3 regions of the Desulfoplanes sp. PS50 genome follow, and region 2 is predicted to be linked to each of the others. Evidence: predicted binding sites of a transcription regulator. Region 2 holds the regulator's gene; each other region holds the start of a gene.

Region 1 (7,661 bases), on a different contig from region 2:
CAAAACGCTTCCTATTGTGGCGCCCCATAAGGAATCCAGAAAAACGCGTCCTGGGAACAGGGCAAACAGGGCCTTTTGGGACACCAAACCACGCACCAGCCCGAGCAGCAGCACCACCCCCACAAGCCGCGGCAGCAGCGCGTAAAACTGGCGCAATCCCTGTTTCAGGGCTCGCGCCCAAGGGGTTTCTGCAGGGGTGGAGACATCCACGGGTGCTGCGTTTGCAGGGACGGCATCTGCATCCGCTTCATCCTGTTTCGTACCCGCCTCCAGATACCTGCTCACAGCCTCGGACACGGTCCCGGTCACCTGGGTGACCACGTCGATTCCCTGTTTTTTCAGTGCGTCGGCAATGTGCGGGGCCACATGACCCACCAGGATGACCCGCGCACCCATGTTCACCGCCAGCGACACCGCCATGATTCCGGCTCCAGGCCCGGATGAACGCGGCGGCCCCGGGACGGCCTCAAAGGACATGTCCTCGGTCTCGACCACCAGGAGATGGTCGGCCATCCCCAGCCTGGAGGAGACAACTCCGTCAAGATCGGACGTCGTACTTGGAACGGCAATTTTCATACAGCCTCGTTTATCCATTTATGAGTGGCGCAACGCGTTGCAGCAGCATCCAAACAGCCTGCCCTGCACCCCTGACAGAAAATCGATCCTTTTGTACCCTACTTGTTCCGGTCATAATCCCGGCTGGTCCGTTCGGGTACGGGCGGGAGCACATAGCCGTTGCCGCCCTCATGGGCATAGGGGGTCGTCGAACCGGAGGTGTAGATGAGACAGAGATCCGCTGTCCTGCCCTTGATGTCACCGGGAGGCAGGACCACCTTCAATTGATTGCGGACACCGGTATCCGTGAGATTCACACGCCGAAGCTGTTCGGCAAACAGGGTCTCGTCGGTAATCCGCTTCCAACCGTGGGGCTGTTTTTCCGGAAGGATCCACGCGATCGTCCCCTGCCGGGGAACGAACACAAGGGCCGAAGGCGTAGCTATACGCCCGCAATAATAGAGATCATACCCGCTGTGATCCGCCTCGAGATCCGCCATGTCCACCTGAAGCCCCACGGTTTTGGGCAAAGCCAGTTTGCCCCGAGGCTTCATCCTGGGCCGGACGAACACGATCAGTATGACAATAACCAGACAAACAAAAATAAAAACCATTACCGGTGCATTCATACACCACTCCTTGATTACGGGCAGATCGCACCAACGCTCCACACGTCTCTACGATTGATTCCTGAAAAAATGTGTTTCGCCCCGAACCGATCCCGTCTCCCGTCTCCTTTTCTCCCGCCTCCCTTCTTTTCCACCTGCTCGTTCCGGTTTGGGCGAACACAAGGTTCGCCCCTACAGACATTCACCTTTCATTCGCCTTTCCCGCCTCCTTTTCTCCCGCCTCCCGTCTCCTTTTCTCCCGTCTCCTTTCTTTTCCCGCCTCCTTTTCTCCCGCCTCCTTTCTTTTCCCGCCTCCTTTTCTCCCGCCTCCCGTCTCCGTGTCTCCCGTCTCCTTTCTTTTCCTGCGCCCTGCGCACTGCGTACTGCGCACTTTCTTCCCTACCCCACCCCATACTTCTTCATTTTATTATGCAGGGTCGCTCTTGTAATTCCCAACCGCCGGGCCGCCTCGCTCTTATTGCCTTCCGAGGCCTCGAGGGTGGCCATGACGGCCTGACGCTCGACCTCTTCCAGGGATTGGCCGGCCAGGTCCACCCCCGTATCCGGAGCATCCTTTGAATTTGTCTGCGATGTCCGGGTCAGAAGCGGCATATCCCTTTCGGCAATGAATTCCCCGGCACTCAGGATCACGGCCCGTTCCACGGCGTTCTCCAGTTCGCGCACATTGCCGGGCCATGCATGGCGTATCATCTGGTCCATGACCCTGGGGGAGAACCCACGGATATGTTTGTGATTTTTTTCCATGAACTTTTCCAGGAAAAACTGGGCGAGGAGCGGGATGTCTTCGGGACGGTCGCGCAGCGGGGGAACAGACAGGGAGATGACATTGAGCCGATAATAAAGATCCTCCCGGAATCGTTTCGCCCTGACCTCTTCCAGAAGGTCCCTGTTCGTTGCCGCGATGACCCGCACATCGACCATGATCGGCTTGTCGCTGCCTACCCGCTGGATCTCTCCCTCCTGCAGGGCCCGGAGCAGCTTGGCCTGGACCCCGGGGGCCACCTCGCCGATCTCGTCCAGAAACAGGGTGCCCTGATGGGCCTGCACGAATCGTCCCTCCCGCCGTTTGTCCGCCCCGGTAAAGGCTCCCTTTTCATGGCCGAAAAGCTCCGATTCCAGAAGCGACTCGGTCAGGGCCGCGCAGTTCACCGTGACCAGCGGTCTGGCATGACGGCGGCTGTTTGCATGGATGGCCCGGGCCACGAGCTCCTTGCCGGTTCCGCTCTCCCCCTGCACGAGAATGGTCGCATCGCTTGGGGCGACCGTGGCAATGGTCTCCAAAAGTTCCTTCATGGGCGTGCTCGTACCCACGATGCCGGTGCCCTTGTCCGGAAGCAGCCTGCGCAGTTCCCTGTTTTCAGACGCCAGGCGGGTGTGGTCCATGGCCCGTTCCAGGGTGAGTTTGAGCTCGTCGAAATCCAGGGGCTTGGTCAGATAATCGTAGGCCCCGGACTTGAGGGCCTGGACCGCGGTTTCCACCGAGGAATACGCGGTCATGATCAGGACCGGAATGGCCGGATTATATCTCATGATCTCCTGCAGGGCCTCGATCCCACCCACATGGGCCATGCGCACGTCCATGAGCACCCCGTCATAGGGACGACCGGCCACCTTCTCGATGGCAGTGCTCCCGTCCCCGGCCTCATCCACATCATACCCCCATCCCTTGAGCATGGTCCTGAGCATGGTCAGATGGGCAGAGTCGTCATCAACAATCAATATATTCGGTTTCATGGCTGATTCCTGCGAATTGTGTGTGGAGGCACCATTCTTCATGATCATTTTCTTTCCCCGGGCAGGAGGATGGTAAAAACCGTTCCCTGCCCCTCGTGTGAGGCGACCTCGATCTCCCCTTCATGGGCCTCCACGATCTTCAGGACCATGGCCAGTCCCAATCCCGTCCCCTGATTTTTGGTCGTGTAATAGGGATCGAAAATCTTGGAGAGATCCTCTTTGGGGATGCCCTTTCCCGAATCGCTGATACGAAGTCCTGTCCGCCCATCCTCGGCCCGAAAGCCCTGAATGCCCAGGGTCCCGCCCTCGGGCATGGCCTGCACCGCATTCAGATAGATATTCAGCAGACATTGCTGCATCCTGTACGGATCGAGGAAGACCTCGGCCATCGTCTCCGGGATATCGACCTCCACCCGTACCTGTGCCGCATCCAGGTCATGGCGGATCAGGGAGAGGGAGTGCCCCACAAGCTCTCCAAGATCCGTCTTCCGGGCAGCGATGTGCGAAGGCCGGGCATATTCGATCAGTTCGGTGACCACGCGGTTCAACCGGTCCACCTCATGGATCATGACCTCGGCGGCCTCGTGGTCGTCGCTCTTCGGATCGAACCGGGCCCGAAACAGGGTGGCAAATCCCTTGATGGAACTCAAGGGGTTACGGATCTCGTGGGCCACACCCGCTGCAAGGCTCCCGATGGCTGCAAGCTTTTCCTTGCGTTTGATCTCCTGCTGCAGCCGGCGGACCTCGCGCAGATCACGCAGAATGACGATCTTGCCCAGGAAACGGCCGTCTTCGGTGATGATTCTGGCACCGCTCACGCCCAGGGGAATCTCCCGCTCCCCTTCAGTTCGGCAGACAATCTCCTGCTCGGTGACCACCCTGTCCGTGTCCAGCTGCCGGATAACCGGACGGATCTCCTTGGGGATATCCTGCCCTTGCTGGCGACCACGACCCGCCTCTGCTCCGCTTCCCCAGAGCAATGCCGCTGATTCGTTCTGAAAGGAGACCTCTCCCCGGGGGCCTACAACCACCAGTCCCTCGGGGAGATTGCTGACCACCTCCGAGGCAAAGGCGCGGGAATCGCTCAACAGCCGCTGGGAAACCCTGAGACTCTGGGCCCAGAACAGGGAGATGAGCCCGGCCAGGCCCATAAAGAGAATGATGCAGGACATGACAATGGAATGGATCAGATCCTCTTTTTGGGCATCTTCCAGGGCGGTTGCCACCAGCCCGAGATAGATGAACATCTCTTCCGGAGGACCGGGAGGGGGATTCAGGTGATGGGGAGTCGGCCGGCCCGGACAAAAGGCCAGGAAACGCTCCCTGAGATTCTGACCATGCTCATTGAAACGCGTCGGCATGATGGGTTTGAAACCATTGTACACCACGAACAGGGAGGTTTTGTCAGCCCCCCTGTCCATAAACCATTGGGGCTCATCCGAGGGCACAAGAGGCCTGTCGTTTAATCGCGGAGAAAACATGCCCCCAATCCGGCTGAAATCATCGCTGGCAATGATTCCCCCCTGACTGTCCGTGATCACGATGTATTCCACACCAGGGAGCCTGGCCGTCTCCTCCAGGAGATGGCTCAACCGGATTCCCTGGGCGAACCGACCGCGCATGCCGATACGCGAGCCCGCCTCCAATGCCTTGATCAGGGCCTGACCCTTTTCCAGAAGCACCCTGGTGGTGGCCTCACGCTGCCGATTGATATTCATGGCCGTCAATACGGTCACAATGACAAACAGGATAAACGCCCCCCCGATCACCACCCAGGGTGAAAAAATCCGGGGCGCATCCCCGTGTTTGGGCCTGGTCAACATATATCTGGCTCCTTCGTGTGCGGCAGATCTTCCGGCCGGCAAAAAAACGAACACCCGTTTAAATTCTATACACCCTGATCCGCCGATCTGTTCGATTTTTATACACCAAAAGTATTTCCAGGCCAACACCCTGGAAATCGATATCTGCACAAGACTATTTTTACTTTATATTCCAAAATATTAGAAAACACCTTCTCACTTGGCATCCCCGTTGCTTTATCTAGGGCACAACAAGCAAAAATCAATCCGCAAAGGAGGACTGACATGACAAAGAACAGATCTCTCATCATCACCCTGGCATTGGTAGCCGTTGTCTCCCTGGCATCTCTCGCCGCAGCCGGCCCCGGACGAAGTGGCGGGTTCGGACCCGATCGGGGTGACTGCGCAGGTCCCGGCAGCTGTGGATGGGGACCGGGATATTATCGCAGCGATCAGATCGCCCAGCTGACCCCGGAAAAGCAGGAAGCCTACCAGGCGATCATGCAGGACTTTCAGGACAAGATGACCCCGCTTCGCGAGACCATGTGGCAGAAGCGCATGGAACTCGAGGCCCTCTCCCCCAACCCCAACACCCAGCCTGACGAAATCAAGGGACTGGTCAGGGAGATCGGGGCCCTGCACACCCAGATGCGAGGTGAGCACCAGGGACTCAGAGAGCGCCTTGAAAAGGAGATCGGTCTTGAAGTCGGACAGCGAGGCTTTCATCATCCCCGAAGCAACAAGGGCCAGCGCGGTCAGCAGGGACGCATGGGTGGCGGCCAGCGGATGATGGACGGTTCAGGCCCCGGTTGCAACCGCACCAGATAAAACAGCCACAAACATTGCATCAGCCTCACCTCCTCACAAGCAGACGGCCCGGAAGACATGTGTCTTCCGGGCCGTCTGTTTGTGGTCGAGATGATGATCTCATCGTGCAACAACCACGTGATGCCGGGGACCTTTGGGTCTGAAGCAATGAACCTTATCAAAAATAATACCTGATCCGCAGTTCCAGTTTGCTGGTGTTCACCTTTTCCCCGTACTCGGTTTCCCGCCCTCCCTGAAGCCAGGAAAACCGTCCCCGAAACTCCCAGTTTTCCAGGCCGTCGTAGATGAGCTCCGGGGTCAGGGAAAAACTGCCGTCTTCCAGATTGATGATCGAGGTCACGGCCGGGGTATAGTAGAGGATACCAAAGGGTTCCTTCTGGCTGAACCTGAAATAGAGATACTCCCGTCCCGGCTGGGGCTTGCCGTATCCCGACTCCGCCAGGTTGCGGGCCGTGCGCAGGGCAGCGTCATTCCCGTCTCCCTGTCTGACGAGTTCATAGAACCGTTCACTTTCGTGGGGTGAAAGACCCGCATCGTTGCCGTAATACTCGATGATCGAGGTGAGATTGCCCTCGGAAAGATACCTGATCCCAAGCAGCCAGGACCAGGCCTCCACGTCACCGGGCTCCACCCTGCCGTCATCCATGAGCCGGGCCTGTTTGAGGCTCGGAATATAGGCCAGCTCGCCGTGGCATTCGAAATTGGGGGCCAGGTTGCGGGAAAAGTCCATACCGAAGCGCGTGGACCGGCTGTTTCCGGTATAGACGATGAAATCCAGGTCCGTGTCCAGGTAAAGCAGGTAGAGCTTGGCCGCCAGATTCACATGGTCGGAACGCCCGAAATCATCGTTTACATCCGTGCGCACGGGAAGCACCACCGTTGTCAGGGCCATGGTCTTAAGCGGGCCGGAAAAGCTCTTGATCAGATCCGCTTCCGCCGTGATGAATCCCTCCATGGCCTCTTCCGGGTCATTGGGATCTTTGGGCCGATTGATGAAACCGACCGGATTCCAGGCATACCCCTTGCCCCATTTATAGCTCTTCTTGCCGAGACCGGCGGTAAACGCATGGGTCGGCTTGTAGGAGGCGTAGGCCTCGTACACATCGGCTGAATGATCGAAATCCTCCTGGTCGTCATCCTGCAAAAACCCCTTGAGGGTCCAGTGCAGACTGAACAGATCCCGGCTGTATCGCCCGTCGAGCTGGAGCGATCCAACCCCCTGATCCCGGGCAGCCTTGCTCGTTCCCTTATTCAAAACGTACAGGGCCGAGCCGGCATCCACATCCGCGTGGGTTCCTTTCAGCTCGACAAATCCTCCCCACTCCAGTTCCTTTTTCTCGAACTCCTGCACATCAAAACTGAAGTCCTCATCCCATGCTTCGGCCGTATCTCCGCTTGCACCAGCCGGGACCGGTGCACAGACCAGAAGAATGAGCGTCAGGACACACAAGGGTCCACACGGGTTCCAGGGTCTTGTTTCAGCGCAGTTCATCGACCTTGGACAGATAGTTGAGGGTGAAGACCTCGTCCCTGAAATCCTTCCGGGCCACCTTGGCAAAGAGCATTACAGACTTGTAGCCTTTGTTCAGCGGGCTGTCGGTCTCCAATTGGGAGGGGCGGACCAATCCGTCACCAAAGTCCTTGATCGCGCTGTAGTGAAGGGTCTTGATGAGCATGTTGCTGGCTGCATAACACTCGATCCGGGTGGGCAGAAGAACCTCCTTGTCCACCGTCATCGTGAGGTGGTCATAGGCCACGGACCCGTGTTTTGCCTGCAGTTCCAGAAGATAGGCATCCCCGTTGTCAGTGATGGACACGGCATCGTACTCCACACTGTAATCCAGCCGCAGGATGTCGGAATTATTAAAGATCCCCCCGACAACGGATTGCAGGCTGGTGATCCGCAGGGGCTTGCCCACGGCAGGGATGTAGAGCCACATATTGTCCCCCAGGCGCAGGGTGGAACGGCCCTTTTCACTGGCCGGAGAGAGAAACAGGGCGACCATCTTGTCCTGTCCCTTTTTCACGGTGTACAGGACGAATTCCTTTTTGGAACCATCCGGTTCGATATTGATCAGCTTCCGGTACATCTCGTAGGACTCGGGCTGCATAT
Region 2 (7,661 bases):
GTGTTCCGCCAAACATGTCGGTCAGGACCAAAACACCCTGGCCCTGATCACATTCTTTGACCGCACTTTTGACCTCGGCCAGAATGGCGTCCATATCCTTGGTGGTGTCAATGGCCACAGCACGGCAACAGGGTGTCTCTCCGACAATTCCGCTGGCCGTCTCGAGTAACATGCGTCCGAGTTCGCCATGGGTTACCAATACAATACCAATCATTCAATCATACTCCACAAATGGGCATAAACAGCTCCTTGGCCCTGAATCTATTCGCATGTCGCTTTTTGCTTGGATAAAGTTTGCGAGCCCTATTCACCGGCGTGATATGGCCAAAATCCATCCATGGCCCCTGCCCTCATGCATCAGCCAAGTTCCAAATGACGATGCTCAAGGGAGACGATAAATCCCTTTTGGCGCAAAAACGTGTACATCAATTCCGTAACCGTCACGGACCGGTGACGGCCTCCTGTACAGCCAAAACCAATGGTCAATCGATACCGCCCCTCGTTGGCATACAACGGCAACAAAAAGGTCAAAAAATGCTTGAGGTTGTCCATAAATTTTCTGGCAAAATCCTCGGAAAGCACATAGGCGGCCACAGCGTCATCCTTGCCGGAAAAAGACCGAAGCTTCTCATCAAAATAGGGGTTGGGCAAAAATCGCAGATCAAAGACATTATCCGCCTCTGCCGGAACCCCGTATTTAAACCCAAAAGAGATGAGATGCACCCTGAAGCCGGAGGCACTTTTCTTGAAAAAATTCCATTGCTCCTGAATTATGCGGCGCAAATCATGAACCGAATATTCACTCGTGTCCACCACAAGATCGGCACTCTCTCTGATGGGAGCAAGGATTTCTTGCTCCTTGTCAATGGCCTGCTCCAATCCTGCTTCCCTGGACTCCAGGGGATGAGGACGCCTCGTTGTGGCATAGCGGCGCAGCAGGACCTCGGTTGCGGCCTCGATAAAAAGAATCTTCGGGGTTACACCAAGCTTGTCCAATTCCTTCTTGGCAAGCAGCCACTGCTCCATGAAGTCGACCTGTCGAAGATCCATTCCAAGGGCAATCCCCCTGTATTTACAGGTCTTCTCACCTGAAAACAAGGTGACCAAGGCGGTGACGATACTCACCGGAAGCCCATCGACACAAAAGAAACCGAGATCTTCCAGCACATTGAGGGCCGTACTTTTACCTGCACCTGAAAGACCGGTCACAATGACAACAGGGGGATGGCTGGGACTCACAAGCTAGACCTCTTTGAGCAGGTTGCACAAGGTGGACCGGTCAGGTGCCTCGAGAAACGCCTGCCGGAAGGATGCGTCCTGGAGAAGACGGGATATATGGGCCAAAATCCGCAGATGCATGCCGGCAACATTTTCCGGTGCCAGAACAAGAAAAAAAATCCGGCAGGGTTTGTGATCCAGGGCCTTGAAATCAAGTCCCTCGACACAACGGCCAACAACAAGTTTAACGTCCTGGATCCCCTCGAGTTTGCCATGAGGAATGGCAATACCGTCTCCGATACCCGTGGTCCCGAGTTTTTCCCTGTCACGAAGAACTGAAAGAATCTTATCTTGAGGAAGACCGGGCCAGGCGCTCTTGAGCGGTTCAATAAGTTCGGCCAGGACCTCCTCCTTGGTCCTGGCCTGTAAATCTGCGATTACACATTCGTCATCGATAAAATCAGCAAGTTTCATGTATTAAATCCCAGGATCGATAAGACCAAAATCTCCGTTTTTGCGGCGATAGATCACATTGACCCGTTCTGTTTCAGCATTGAAAAAAACCAGAAAATCATCTTCGAGATTGTCAAGCTGCATGGCCGCTTCATCCACTCCCATGGGCTTGGGGGAAAAGCGATCAGAGCGAACAATGGTTGGAGCCTGTTTTACAGGTTCACTCTCATCCAGCATATCGAGATCGATTTTTCCAGCTCCCCCCTTTTTCCTGTTTTTCTTACCCTTGTCACGAGAACGCCGGACCTGGGCTTCAATCTTGTCGAGCAACAAATCGACTGTAGAGTACATGTCCTCACTCTGCTCATTAGCCGATAATCGGAGGTTGTCACCGGTGAGAACCACATCGGCCCGATGACGGAATTTTTCCACTTCAAGATTGACCTGGAGATCTGCATTCTCCGAATTGGGCACATACTTGGCAAGTTTGCCAAAACGCCCTTTTGCATACTCGCGCAGATGATCCGAAGGTTCAAAGTTCTTGAAGTTGAAGCTCATATTCATAGAATACCTCCTGGATTAAGGTGGGTACATGACAACACATCTATGCAGCCCGAAAGACGGCTCCAAGAAAGATTCCGTTCGCTCTCAGAAAACACGTTTCCCTGGAAATCAAAAAAACTTCTTCCGTCTGGAAGACGATTCAATATTAAGGGCCGAACGATATTTGGCCACTGTCCTGCGCGCTATATTCACTTCAAGGATATCCTTGAGCATTTTGGAAATCTTTTCATCGCTATGGGGTTTCTTGGGATTTTCCTGTTCAATGATCTTCTTGATGGCCACTTTGACGCTTTCTGAGCCGACCTGTGAGCCATCATCGAGATCAAGCGCGCTGTTGAAAAAATATTTGAGTTCGTAAATACCATGCGGCGTGGCCAGATACTTGTTGGTCGTGATCCGGCTCACGGTTGACTCGTGCATATCGATGTCTGCGGCCACATCCTTGAGGATAAGAGGCCTGAGTCGTGATGACCCGTGCTCGAAAAAATCATGCTGGAACTTGAGAATACTTTCAACCACCTTGAAAAGTGTACGCTGACGCTGCTGCAGACTCTTCATCAGCCACTGGGCCGCACGCATTTTTTCATGAAGATACGAGGAATCCTCCTTGGTCGTCTTGCCCTGCATGGTTTCCATGTAAAAAGGATTCAATTGCAGTTTCGGCAACCCATCATCGTTGAGAACAATGATGAAATCATCGTCATACTTGTACACATAGGCGTCCGGGCTGACATAGACAGAGGTGGACGATCCATAACTCGCACCGGGCAGAGGATCGAGCGAGGTTATCACGTCAAGATATTCCTTGAGATCGTCCTTGGAAAGCTTGAACTTGCGCAAAAGAGGCTTGTATCTGCGCTGTTCAATATCCTCGAGATGATCCTCGATCAGGGAACGAAGAATAGGATCATTATCCCCCACGGCATCGAGCTGAATGTGTAGACACTCTTTAGCCGTACGAGCCGCGATGCCTAACGGGTCGAAATGCTGGACAACATCGAGAACACGTTCCAATTCCTCAGTGGTTACCTGAAGCTGTTTGGCAAGGTCATCTACAGGCGTAGCCAGATAGCCCGACGAGGTCAGGTTGCCGATGATCAGCTCCCCAATACGGCAGTCTTCCTCATTGATATCGGAAAGATGGAGCTGCCAGAGAAGATGTCCCTCAAGGGAAGGCTTTGCCGAGACCCGCCCTTCATAGGAGCTGATCTCTTCCAATGATTCACTCTCGTACCCCTGAACCTGCCTGGTGGTGCTTGAAAAATCTCCGAGATAATCTTCCCATTCCGCATTCTTGAGAAAATCCTTCTCTTCTGTTGCAAACTCCTTGCGCTCGTCCTGCCCCTTTTTTTCAGGCTCCTGGTCTTTTTCCTGATCCCCCTTGTTCTCACCCAAGGCCTGTTCATCGAGCAAGGGATTTTCAAGCAGTTCTTCCTGAATCACATCAAGAAGCTCGACCCGGGAAAGTTGCAAGAGCTTGATCGCCTGCTGCAACTGCGGTGTCATGACCAATTGTTGGGTGAGCTTGAGATTCTGTCGTAATTCCAAAGCCATAAGTAGTCTCGTCGCGGAAGGACTGCCCGGGAACTGCACGTTGCCCGTAGTAAAAAGATGCCATGAATTATTTCAATAAAATGCGAAAATCATCAAGATTGCCACTATGTAACTTGTGCCACAGAAGAAGCCCTCTTGCAATCACCTAAAGTCTGAAATCTTCTCCAAGATAAATCTGACGGGCCTTGGGATCGTCCACTATCTGTTCGGGCTTTCCATCAAGGATGATCTGTCCATCATACACAATAGAGGCCCGATCACAGATGTTGAGGGTTTCTCGGACATTGTGATCCGAGATGAGTACGCCGATACCCAGATCCCGCAACGACCGGATAATCTGCTGGATATCCTCCACGGCCAGGGGATCGATTCCGGCAAATGGTTCGTCCAGTAAAATGAAGGTGGGTTCCTGGATCAAGGCCCGGGCTATCTCCAACCGTCTGCGTTCCCCACCGGACAAAAAGGCCGCCTTCTGATCCGCAAGACGGGATATCCCGAGTTGCTCAAGGAGCAGGTCAGCTTTTTCATTGCGATTTTTTTTGGATAACCCGGTATATTCAAGAATGATCATCAGGTTCTGACGGACAGTCAACTTCTTGAAGATCGAACTTTCCTGGGGAAGATAGCTGATCCCGCTCTTGGCCCGTCGATGCAGGGGCCAATGGGTGATCTCCTGGTCTCCGATAAAAACCGATCCCCCATTGGGGCGAATGATCCCGACGAGCATGTAAAAGGTTGTGGTTTTTCCGGCACCATTGGGACCAAGCAGACCAACGACCTCTCCATCTTCGACCTGGATGGTTATCCCCTTGACGACCTGCTTTTTACCAAAAATCTTGACAAGATCATGAGCCCTGAGAATCGCCATAGAATCACTTCACCTGATCCGGCCGGGAAAAGAAAATCGCCTCGACCCGTTTTTTGCCGCCAACGACTTCACTGCGATTCTCACGGATATAGAGTTTGATGATCTCTCCACTGATCTTGTTCTTGCCATCCTCAAGGCGTGGATTCTCTTCCATCTGGAGCATTTCCTCTTTTTGGAAAAAAATCGCTTTGTCACAAAACCCGCGTTTACCCTGACTTTCAAAACGAACATCTTTCAGAGCAACGATTTTTTCCACGTTGGAAAGATCCTGCTCGGGATTTTTGTTTGTACCTGCCGTTTCTGGCCCATCGGCCTGATTATTCTCTGAAAAATAGATGATCAGCTTATCGGACCAGAGCTGAAAATCCTCACGCACCACATGGACATCGCCTTCAAAAACAACCTCGTTGTGATCCGGATTGTAATACATGCTGCTTGAGGTGATGGTGGTGGGCACTTTGGTTTCTTCGGCAGCTGCCCATCCCGACCATAAACAGATCGTTGCGGCTGCGACGATGGTGTAAAGCAAACAGGTTTTCATGAAGACGTCCTCACGCCATGTTTATGACAGGGCTTGGGTACACTACCATGTTACGGTTGTAGAACAACCACAAAATAAAAAATTTACAACAGAACAAAATATCTAAAAGACAGGCAGCTACCATTACTAATGCGGCCAAGCCGCAGTTTGAGGTTTTAGATTTTAAGTTTTAAGTTCAAGCGGTTATAAAATTTTCTTGTTTTTTATGGCAGACTTTCACGAGTAAGGTACTATCATTGCTGGATGGGGTTTGACTGGGTCACGACTACCGCCTGCACATGACCATGGGCCTTGAGATTTTTTGTTTCAAGTTCCACTAAGCCCGTATCCGCTGTCAAAACCATATCATCCTTATGAACTTCCACACGGTCTTTGAAAGAAAGCTGCGAATTGGTACCATTATAGTGAAGACGTTGCGTGATCAAGCGGCTTCCCTGATGCAGGACAACCACGTTGGACCAGATATCGGCCTGATCGTTTTTCTGATCGATCCTTCCATGATCACCGGTGACATACACGGGATCATTTTCCCCTTCCTGGAAATAGACGATATCAGGATCGGTGACCATGACAACACCTTGTTCCTTTTGGTAATCCGCATGCGTGGCATTAAGCGTCCACAAAAGGCGTCCACCCCTGCCCTGACGCAACACAATGCCCTGCAAGGAGAGATCCATATCCACCGAGGATTTCTCTTTGACTACCGGGACGTCTTCTCGGGCATACCGTATGACCAAGGTAATCCCTAAAAGAGCGACGGCAAGGAGAAAGAGAATCGTTTTTTTCATACTCGATCAATCAGCCCAGGTTCGCCAGAGTCGATCCAGAGCATTCTGGGATTCGAGGATGAAGCGAATGGCCTCTCTGACGGCCCCGTGCCCTCCCCGGTACTGTGAGGTCCAAAGGGCCAGTTTCATGATTTCGGGCTGGGCGTTGGCAACCGCCATGGGCAGGCCGACAACCTCCATGGGCCCGACATCGACCCAATCATCCCCCACATAGGCCATTTGTGCAAAGGATATTCCTGATTTTTCACTGATTTCCTTAAGAACCGGAATTTTGTGATGGTGGCCGGGATAGTAGTATTCAATGCCCAATTCTTCGACCCGGGTTGCAACAGCCCGGGAATTGAGACCGGAGATGACTCCGATGGCAATCCCCGCGCGCTGGGCCAGCTTGATGCCCAAACCATCCTGGACATTGAATCGCTTCAGGATTCTTCCTTCCTGATCATAGTACAATCCACCGTCGGTCAAGACCCCGTCGACATCGAGAACGAGCATGCGAATCCCGGCGGCACGCTTTTTAGCAGGCATGAGGCACACTCCACAGGGACATCAATTCCCTGAGCAGGATCCTGGTTTTTTCAAGGGGCCAGCTGTTGGGACCGTCACACAGGGCATTATCCGGATCAGGATGAACTTCCATGAAAATCCCACTGCATCCTGCGGCAGCTGCCGCCCGGGCCAGCAGGGGAACATATTCCCTGCGCCCACCCGAGGCATGCCCTTGACCACCGGGAATCTGTACCGAATGGGTGGCGTCAAAAATGACCGGACAGGCAAAGTCCTTCATAATGGCCAGGGATCTGAAATCGACCACAAGATTATTGTACCCGAAAGCTGCCCCCCGCTCGGTAAGCCAGATCATCTGGTGTCCCACCGAGCGCATCTTTTCAACAACCTGCTTCATATCCCAGGGAGCAAGAAATTGCCCTTTTTTCACATTGACGATCTTTCCGGTCTGTGCCGCTGCCAGCAAAAGATCGGTCTGACGGCACAAAAAAGCAGGAATCTGAAGGACATCTGCGACCTCACCCACCCTGGCGGCCTGCTCGGGAAGATGGATATCCGTTATGATGGGCAAACCGCTCTGCTCCCTGATCTGCCCAAGCCAATCCAGCCCTTTGTTAAGCCCGGGGCCCCTGAAGCTGGTCACCGAGGTTCTATTGGCCTTGTCAAAGGAGCTCTTGAAGATAACCGGCAGCCCAAGCTCCCTGGAAATGGCGGCGAGCTCCAAGGCAGTATCCCTGGCAAGTTCGAAGCTTTCCAGAGCACACGGGCCCGCTATGATGAAGTGTCCTGTGGACGATAGGTTGAAGAGTTCGTTTGTCATATAAAAGAATTATTTTTTGTACTCAATGGTCGCCCTGACAAATTCACGAAACAGGGGATGAGCGTGCAATGGGTTTGAATTAAACTCAGGGTGAAACTGACAGCCCACAAACCAGGGGTGATCCTTGAATTCCACGATCTCGACCAGGGTCTCGTCAGGGGAATACCCACTCAAGATCATTCCTCCAGCTTCGAAGGCATCCGCATAGGTTTTGTTGAATTCGAAACGATGTCTGTGCCGTTCGCTCACTTCACGCTGCTGATAGGCCTCATAGGCCAAGGTGTCCTTTTTAATGATACAGGGATAGGCCCCCAGTCGCATGGTTCCACCCTTCTCGGATTCTCTGTG
Region 3 (7,661 bases), on a different contig from region 2:
TGTCAAAAACTTGTCGACCTCTTTTCTGATCTGGGGCCCATCGATCACACGCCCTCCCCGCTGAACCTGAATCTGAAAGGGGATATCACAGCTGCCCGGGGCAGCCGCGATCCTGCTCAACCCCTCACGGATCATATCTGCGCTGATGACCTTTCGATCCCCCTGGCGAGGCGGGGCGTCAGCCAGCGTGTGCGCGGCGAAGTGTTCCAGAAAAATCGTGGATTCCGGACCATTGGCCACGGCAAGATCCCCGAGAGTCACCTCGGCGCCCTGCACACAGACGGCCTCACGAAAGACAATGTGCTCCTGTGCGTGGGCAACGTCCCACCCTTCTCCCATGCAGAGAAGCAGGAGAAGCATGGCAAAGATGCGAAACCGTTTTTCTGGCAAACCCTGCATCATCTCACCTATCGCTTCATCTGGTTGGCGGTCTGGAGCATGGTATCCGAGGTGGTGATGGCCTTGGAATTGGTTTCATAGGCCCTCTGGGCAACGATCATGTTCACCATCTCTTCCACGAGATCCACGTTGGAGGACTCCAGAAAACCCTGGGCAAGCGTACCGACATTGTTTTCACCGGGAATACCTTCCACCGGATCGCCGGAACCTTCGGTCTCGGCGTAAAGATTGCGTCCCCTGGCATTGAGTCCTGCAGGATTGATGAAGGTGTACAAGGGGATGTCGCCCTCCTGCAGAGCCTCGCCATTCTTGTCGAGTGCCGAGATATGACCGTCTTCGGTGATAACGAGGTTCTGCGTTTCAGCAGGAACGGTGAAGTTCGGCTGCAACCGGTACCCTCCCGAGGTGACCAGCTCGCCGTCGACATTGAGTTTGAACGAGCCAACACGGGTATAGGCGTCATCGCCGTTGACATCCTCGACCCTGAAAAAGCCGTCGCCTTCGATGGCCACGTCGAGCTGATTCCCGGTGTTCTTGAGATCCCCTTCGGTAAAAATCTTGTGCACATCCACGGCCCGAACCCCCATACCGATCTGGATACCCGTTGGCAGTCTGTCGCCGGCCACATTCTGGGCCCCGGATATCTTCAGGTTCTGGTACATGAGATCTTCGAACTCCGCCCGACTCTTCTTGAACCCGGTGGTACTCACGTTGGACAGGTTGTTGGAAATCACGTCGATGTTGCGCTGCATGGCCACCATGCCGGAGGCTGCAGTCCAGAGTGATCGCATCATAATCTTCTATCTCCTCGCTTTATACATTAACGTCCTACCTGATGGGAATTTCTCCCTTGCAGAAAGACCGTTTATTCACCATGAGGCGTTTAGACCTTGCCCACGTTATTGATCACTTTTTCGTCCATGGATGAAGAGGTAGTCATGATCTTCTGCTCGGCCCCGACATTGCGGGAAACCTCGATCATCCGAACCATCTCCTGAACGACCTCGACATTGGAATGTTCGAGAAAGCCCTGATGGACAAAGGCATCCTCGGCGGGTTGTTCGTCAAAGGGATCGTCCTCGGGACTTTGAAAGTAATGCTGCCCCACCTGTTCAAGCCGCTCCGGCTCCTCAAAGGTGACCACGGCGATCCGTCCCAGGGGAGCATTGTCGGCAAGCATCTCCCCGTTTTCGTTGATAACGAGATTCGCACCTCGGGGAACGCGTACGGGACCGCCATCTCCCTGCAAGGCATTCCCATGCGCATCGGTCACGGTTCCATCGTTAGTGAGTCGAAAAACACCCGCCCGTGTATACCGGATACCCTGGTCAGTATCGATTTTGAAAAAACCCTTTCCCTCGATGGCCAGATCCAGGGGATTTCCGGTCTGAGTCAGTCTTCCCTGACTGAGATCGACATCCAATGCGTTTATCCGGGTCTGGGAAATCATGGAATCCGTTCCGAGCTCCTGATTCTTGAAGGCGTCACAAAAGGACATGGCGAGCCGTTTGTACCCTGTGGTGTTGACGTTCGCCAAATTATTGGCGATCAGGTTGAGGCGTTTGGATTGGGTCGTGCTCCCGAAAACCGCACTATATACCGCTGATTGCATGTTTGATATCCTCCATTGCCTGTTCTACAAGCAATATATCTGCCAATTTTTCTTTTTCCTTTCAAAAAAACCGCCCACACCCCCATGGGAGAGGGACCTGGGCATTTTTTTCCGAAACGGAAAACAGGGAGGAAACGGCCGCCATTCTTGCAATCGATAAAAAAATATGTTGACAAAAGGGAAGAAGTCGACAAAAGGGAAGTGCTTTCCGGGCGGATGTAGCTCAGCTGGTAGAGTACAAGCTTCCCAAGCTTGGTGTCGCGGGTTCGAGCCCCGTCATCCGCTCCACTCCAAGATGTAATGTCATAACCGATGTGGTAGGGTTATTGAGGGGTGGACCATATGGTCCACTTTTTTTTTGGGAACAAATGCAAAAAGATATATTTCACGACCAATTGGTCGCTCTCCTGACCCCCCTGTGCGAGGAACAACACCTCGTCATCTGGGGGATTGAATTGATCCTGGCCTCCCCCAAACACCGGGTGCTGCGTATTTTCATCGACTCGCCCCAAGGGGTGACCATCGATCAATGTGCCGAGTTCAGCCGACACGCGAGCGTGCTTCTCGATGTGGAGGATATCGTTCCGGGTGCGTACAATCTGGAAGTTTCCTCTCCAGGCCTTGACCGGAATTTTTTTTCACCCGATCAGCTCGATGATTTTGTGGACAAAGAGGTCAAGCTAACCCTGGACACCCCAAGAAATGGCCGCAAAAATTTCAGGGGCACCCTGGTAACCCGCACGGGTGATACCTTTATATTACGACTTGAAGACCAGAGCGAACACGAATTTTCGTGGAACGAGGTCCGCAGACTGAAACTCGTATTTACCGGCTGATCACACTACCGGCCGCGGGGAGCCGCAGGCTGCGCACGACACAACCACCACCATCAATCAATCGTCATCCGAATCTTTTCTTGATTCCAGGTAGAAGCGGAGAATCCTCATGGGCATGGAGCTAAAAAAGGCAATCGACCAAATCAGCAAGGACAAGGGCATCGATCGCGATCTTCTTGTGGACACCCTTGAAGAGGCCATCAGAGCCTCGGTAATTAAAAAATACGGCGACAATCTCGACATTGAAGTCAGCTTCAACGAGGAAATCGGCGAAATCGAGGTGTATCAGTTCAAGGTCGTGACCCAGGAAGTGGAAGATCCCGCGCGGGAGATCACCCTGGAGGCTGCCAAGATCCACGATCCCAACGTTCAATTGGACGATGAAGTAGGATTTCGCATGGAAATCGAAGACCTGGGAAGAATCGCGGCCCAGTCGGCCAAGCAGGTCATCATCCAGCGCATGCGCGATGCCGAACATGAGATCATCTACGAGGAATACAAGGATCGGATCGGAGAAATCGTCGGAGGGATCATTCAACGACGGGATCGCAACGGATGGGTCATCAACCTCGGCCGGACCGAGGCCATCCTGCCTAAAAACGAACAGATTCCCAGGGAGCGCTTCCGTCAGGGCGATCGGGTTCAGACCTATATCGTCGATGTCAAACAGGAAGGACGAGGCCCCCAGGTCGTGGTTTCACGGTCTCACCCCGATTACATGAAGGCCCTGTTCAGGCGCGAGGTCCCTGAAATCGACGACGGCATCGTGACCATCATGGGAGTGGCCCGAGATCCCGGCCTGCGGGCCAAGGTGGCGGTCATTTCGCACGAAACCGATGTCGATCCCGTGGGAGCCTGTGTGGGGGTCAAGGGATCGCGTATCCAGAATATCGTCCAGGAGTTCAGAGGCGAACGGATCGATATCGTTCTCTGGAATCCGGATATCACCACCTACGCGGTCAACGCGCTCTCTCCGGCCACCATAACCAGGATCACCGTGGATGACGATGACAAAACTCTCGAGGTTGTCGTGCCTGACGACCAGCTCACGCCTGCCATCGGGCGCAAGGGACAAAACGTCAAACTGGCAGCCAAGCTTTTGGGATGGCGCATCGATATTTTCACGGAAAGCCGATACGGTGAACTGAACAAAAACCGCCAGGGGCTGGAACAACTTGCCAGCGCCGCGGATATCTATGTCGAGAATCTCATTGAGGCCGGGTTTGAGGATGTGGACAGCGTGGTCGACAGTTCCGAAGAGGAGCTCCTGGACATCGAGGGAATCGGCGAGGAAAACGTCGCCGATCTCAAGGCCGCTGCCATGCTGCTCTTTCAAAGAACGGATGACGAGCCAACAGACGACGACACAGACACCGAGACGGCATCTGAAGATGAAAATCAATAAGCCATGATTCCGATACAGGGACCATGACAACCATCAATTTCATAACACAACATTATTTTTCGACCTGCTATGCATCCATCTGACCGATCTCCCCGGATCGAGGCGGACCATCAAACCTCGAACACGCACAAACACATTCCCATGCGCATGTGTGTGATTTGCCGGCAACGATTTCCAAAATCAGAGATCATACGATACACATGTCCGCCCGCCGATGAGAAAACTTTGTGGGCTGATCCTGCCGGAAAACGGCCAGGACGGGGTTTTTACGTGTGCACAAGCAGTGAATGCATGAGAAAGTTCAAGAAGTTTAGGGGCTGGCAGAAGAAATGTAGGGGGGAAGAGTATGACCACTAAAATGCGAGTAAGAGAATTATCCGGTGAACTCGGCATTTCAAACAAGGAGCTGATCCATTTGCTCCGCAAGCTCGAGATCAACGTCAAAAGCCACATGAGCGGTCTGACAGACGAAGAAGTGGCAAAGGCCCGCAAGGAATTCCACAAGGAGTCCCAGGCACCGGACGTGGAAAACAAACGAGTCCGATCAGGCGTCATTGTCCGGAGACGAAAAAAACCGGCCAGAAAACCCAAGCAGGAACCCGTGGAAGCCGCGCCTGAACAAACTTCTGCCGAGGAAACGATCACTGTTGACGAGTCGACCCCTGCCGCCCCTGCCAAGGATAAAGAAGGAACCTCCTCGGCCCCCACACCCAAGCAACCGGAAGATACGCCTCTTTCCCAGTCCCAGAAAGAAGACGCAACCGAAGCCTCGCCCACGGTGACTCAGGAAACCGAACCTGCCCCCCAGGAAGACGACGAGGAGAAAAAATCGGCTGAAAAAAAACGAGGAAAACGCAAGAAGGGCAAAAAGAAAAAAACCTCCCAAGCGGCTCCTCAGGTCAAGATCATTTCCCGCCCCGACCCTTCGGAGGAACCGGTCCTTCCCCAGCCTGTGGAAACAACTCCGGAGAAGAAAAAAGACAAACCCTTCAAGAAAAAACACCGCCGGACGGTTGAGGCGGATGAATTGTACCGCAAGGTCCGTCAGGCTGAAACAGCCAAACCGGATCTGGTGGGCGGACGCAAGGGACGGGGTAAAAAAGGCCGCAGAGGCAGAGAACAGGCCCCTGTCAAGCCCATGATCACAACCCAGCCCATCAAGGCAGCCAAACGCAAAATCCGTATCGACGAGGCCATCAGGATCGCCGACCTGGCCCAGCAGATGGGTATCAAGGCCCAGGACCTGATCAAGACGCTGATCGGTATGGGGGTTATGGCCACGATCAATCAGTCCATCGACGCCGACACTGCCGCCATCATTGCGGCGGATTTCGGTTATGACGTTGAAAAAATCGGCTTTTCCGAAAAGGAATTTCTCGCTCCTGTGCATGAGGATAAAGAGGAAGATCTCTGTCCCAGACCGCCGGTTGTCACCATCATGGGTCACGTCGACCATGGAAAGACCTCCCTGCTCGATGTCATTCGCAAGTCGCATATCACCTCGGGAGAGGCCGGTGGCATCACCCAGCATATCGGTGCCTATCATGTGACCACTCCCCGGGGAGAGATTGTCTTTCTGGATACCCCTGGCCATGAGGCCTTCACGGCCATGCGTGCCCGGGGCGCCCAGGTAACCGATCTGGTCATTCTGGTTGTAGCCGCTGACGACGGGGTCATGGATCAGACCCGCGAGGCCATCAACCATTCCAAGGCCGCGGGCGTACCCATCGTGGTGGCAGTGAACAAAATCGACAAAGAGGGTGCCGATCCCGACCGCGTCAAACGAGAACTCGCCGAACACGGACTGGTTCCCGAAGAATGGGGCGGCGACACGATTTTCGCCAATGTTTCGGCCAAAAAAAAGCTGGGGCTTGACGAGCTTCTCGAAATGGTCCTTCTTCAGGCCGAGGTTCTCGAACTCAAGGCCAACCCGGACAGGCGCGGCATAGGCCATATTGTCGAGGCCCGTCTGGACAAGGGTCGCGGTGCCGTGGCCACAGTGCTTGTGCAGACAGGCACCATCCACAAGGGTGACGCCTTTACCTGCGGTCTGCAATCCGGAAAAATCCGGGCCATTCTGAACGATCAGGGGAAGATGCTCAGGGAGGCTGGTCCGGCCATGCCCGTAGAGGTGCAGGGCTTCGACGGTGTCCCCGATGCCGGCGACGAGTTCGTGGTTGTGGCCGATGAAAAGGTTGCCCGCAAGATTTCCGATACCCGAAAGGGCAAACAGCGGGAAAAGGAATTGGCCAAAGAGACCAAGTTCACCCTGGACAAATTCCTTGCCGCCAAGGCCGGAGAAAAGGTCAAGGTTCTCAATCTGGTGGTCAAATCCGACGTCCAGGGCTCCCAGGAGGCCATTACCGATGCCCTGAACAAGCTTTCGGGTGACGAGGTACGTATCGAGATCATCCACAGCGGAACCGGTGCCATCACCGAATCGGACATTCTGCTGGCCTCGGCATCCAACGCCATCATCATCGGTTTCAATGTCCGGCCCACCGCCAAGGTCAAGGACGTTGCCGAACAGGAAAATGTCGAGATCAGATTTTACAACATCATCTACAAGCTGGTCGCTGAAATTAAGGATGCCATGAGCGGCATGCTCGCCCCGGCCATCAGGGAGGTCTACCTGGGCCAGGCCGAGGTCAGGCAGACATTCAGCGTTCCCAAGGTGGGCACGGTTGCCGGTTGTGCGATTATCGACGGCAAGCTGGTACGCAATGCCATGGTCAGACTGTTGCGTGACGGCGTGGTCATCTATACGGGCAAACTCAATTCCCTGAAACGGTTCAAGGACGATGTCCGCGAGGTCGCCAAGGGTTTCGAGTGCGGAACCGGCCTGGAAAAATTCAACGACATCAAGGAAGGCGACATTATCGAAGCCTTTGAAGAGGTCGAAGAAAAACGCACCTTATGATCATAGGCATTTTGCAACTCGAATTCAGGCTGCATGAAGTGCACTCGCTCAAGGAGAAACGGCGCATCGCCAACAGTCTGAAACAAAAACTCAAAAATAAATTCAACGTCGCAGTATCCGAAGTGGACAACCAGAACTCCCACGACCGTCTCGTTCTTGCAGCGGTCACGGTTTCCAATGAGACCCAGCGGGTCCAGAGTCTGTTGTCCAAGGCCGTTTCCATGATCGAGGCGAGCACGTCGGAAGAGCTTGTGGATACCCATCTTGAAATTTTTGGAGCATGAACATGCAACGATCGACATCGAGACGGGCCACCAGGATGGCAGATCAGCTCATGCGTGAGCTGAGCAGAATCATGGTCGAAGAGTCCCAGGACCCTCGGCTGGATCTGGTCTCCATCACCGGCGTCCGTTTGAACAGGGACTTCAGCATCGCCGAAGTTCTCTATACGCACATAAAAGGCCGTGACGCCATCCCCGAGCTTGAAAA

Evidence for each region. The regulator sigma-54, encoded in region 2, starts transcription at its own class of promoters, with help from an activator protein. The targets are predictions, from matches to a motif close to CTGGCACGGNNNNTGCTT.
Region 1: the regulator sigma-54 is predicted to act here: its motif matches at 4,941-4,958, upstream of ACTVJH_RS11310 (Spy/CpxP family protein refolding chaperone).
Region 3: the regulator sigma-54 is predicted to act here: its motif matches at 2,040-2,057, upstream of flgF (flagellar basal-body rod protein FlgF).

What each region holds. Positions count from the first base shown of each region.
Region 1 covers NZ_JBSPZA010000024.1:45,753-53,413, forward strand. Annotated here, with positions in the region: gene ACTVJH_RS11290 (NifB/NifX family molybdenum-iron cluster-binding protein) at 1-576, opposite strand, end outside; gene ACTVJH_RS11295 (hypothetical protein) at 675-1,184, opposite strand; gene ACTVJH_RS11300 (sigma-54-dependent transcriptional regulator) at 1,563-2,918, opposite strand; gene ACTVJH_RS11305 (ATP-binding protein) at 2,963-4,741, opposite strand; gene ACTVJH_RS11310 (Spy/CpxP family protein refolding chaperone) at 5,006-5,548, shown strand; gene ACTVJH_RS11315 (hypothetical protein) at 5,706-6,998, opposite strand; gene ACTVJH_RS11320 (outer membrane lipoprotein-sorting protein) at 7,027-7,661, opposite strand, start outside.
Region 2 covers NZ_JBSPZA010000014.1:9,420-17,080, reverse strand. Annotated here, with positions in the region: gene ACTVJH_RS07885 (PTS sugar transporter subunit IIA) at 1-214, opposite strand, end outside; gene rapZ (RNase adapter RapZ) at 358-1,239, opposite strand; gene ACTVJH_RS07875 (PTS sugar transporter subunit IIA) at 1,243-1,692, opposite strand; gene hpf (ribosome hibernation-promoting factor, HPF/YfiA family) at 1,696-2,235, opposite strand; gene rpoN (RNA polymerase factor sigma-54) at 2,344-3,789, opposite strand; gene lptB (LPS export ABC transporter ATP-binding protein) at 3,935-4,657, opposite strand; gene ACTVJH_RS07855 (LptA/OstA family protein) at 4,662-5,198, opposite strand; gene lptC (LPS export ABC transporter periplasmic protein LptC) at 5,432-5,986, opposite strand; gene ACTVJH_RS07845 (KdsC family phosphatase) at 5,993-6,514, opposite strand; gene kdsA (3-deoxy-8-phosphooctulonate synthase) at 6,504-7,313, opposite strand; gene ACTVJH_RS07835 (CTP synthase) at 7,323-7,661, opposite strand, start outside.
Region 3 covers NZ_JBSPZA010000020.1:40,989-48,649, reverse strand. Annotated here, with positions in the region: gene flgA (flagellar basal body P-ring formation chaperone FlgA) at 1-402, opposite strand, end outside; gene flgG (flagellar basal-body rod protein FlgG) at 408-1,193, opposite strand; gene flgF (flagellar basal-body rod protein FlgF) at 1,283-2,011, opposite strand; tRNA gene ACTVJH_RS10055 (tRNA-Gly) at 2,224-2,299, shown strand; gene ACTVJH_RS10050 (ribosome maturation factor RimP) at 2,380-2,847, shown strand; gene nusA (transcription termination factor NusA) at 2,957-4,252, shown strand; gene ACTVJH_RS10040 (YlxR family protein) at 4,322-4,609, shown strand; gene infB (translation initiation factor IF-2) at 4,599-7,172, shown strand; gene ACTVJH_RS10030 (DUF503 domain-containing protein) at 7,169-7,456, shown strand; gene rbfA (30S ribosome-binding factor RbfA) at 7,459-7,661, shown strand, end outside.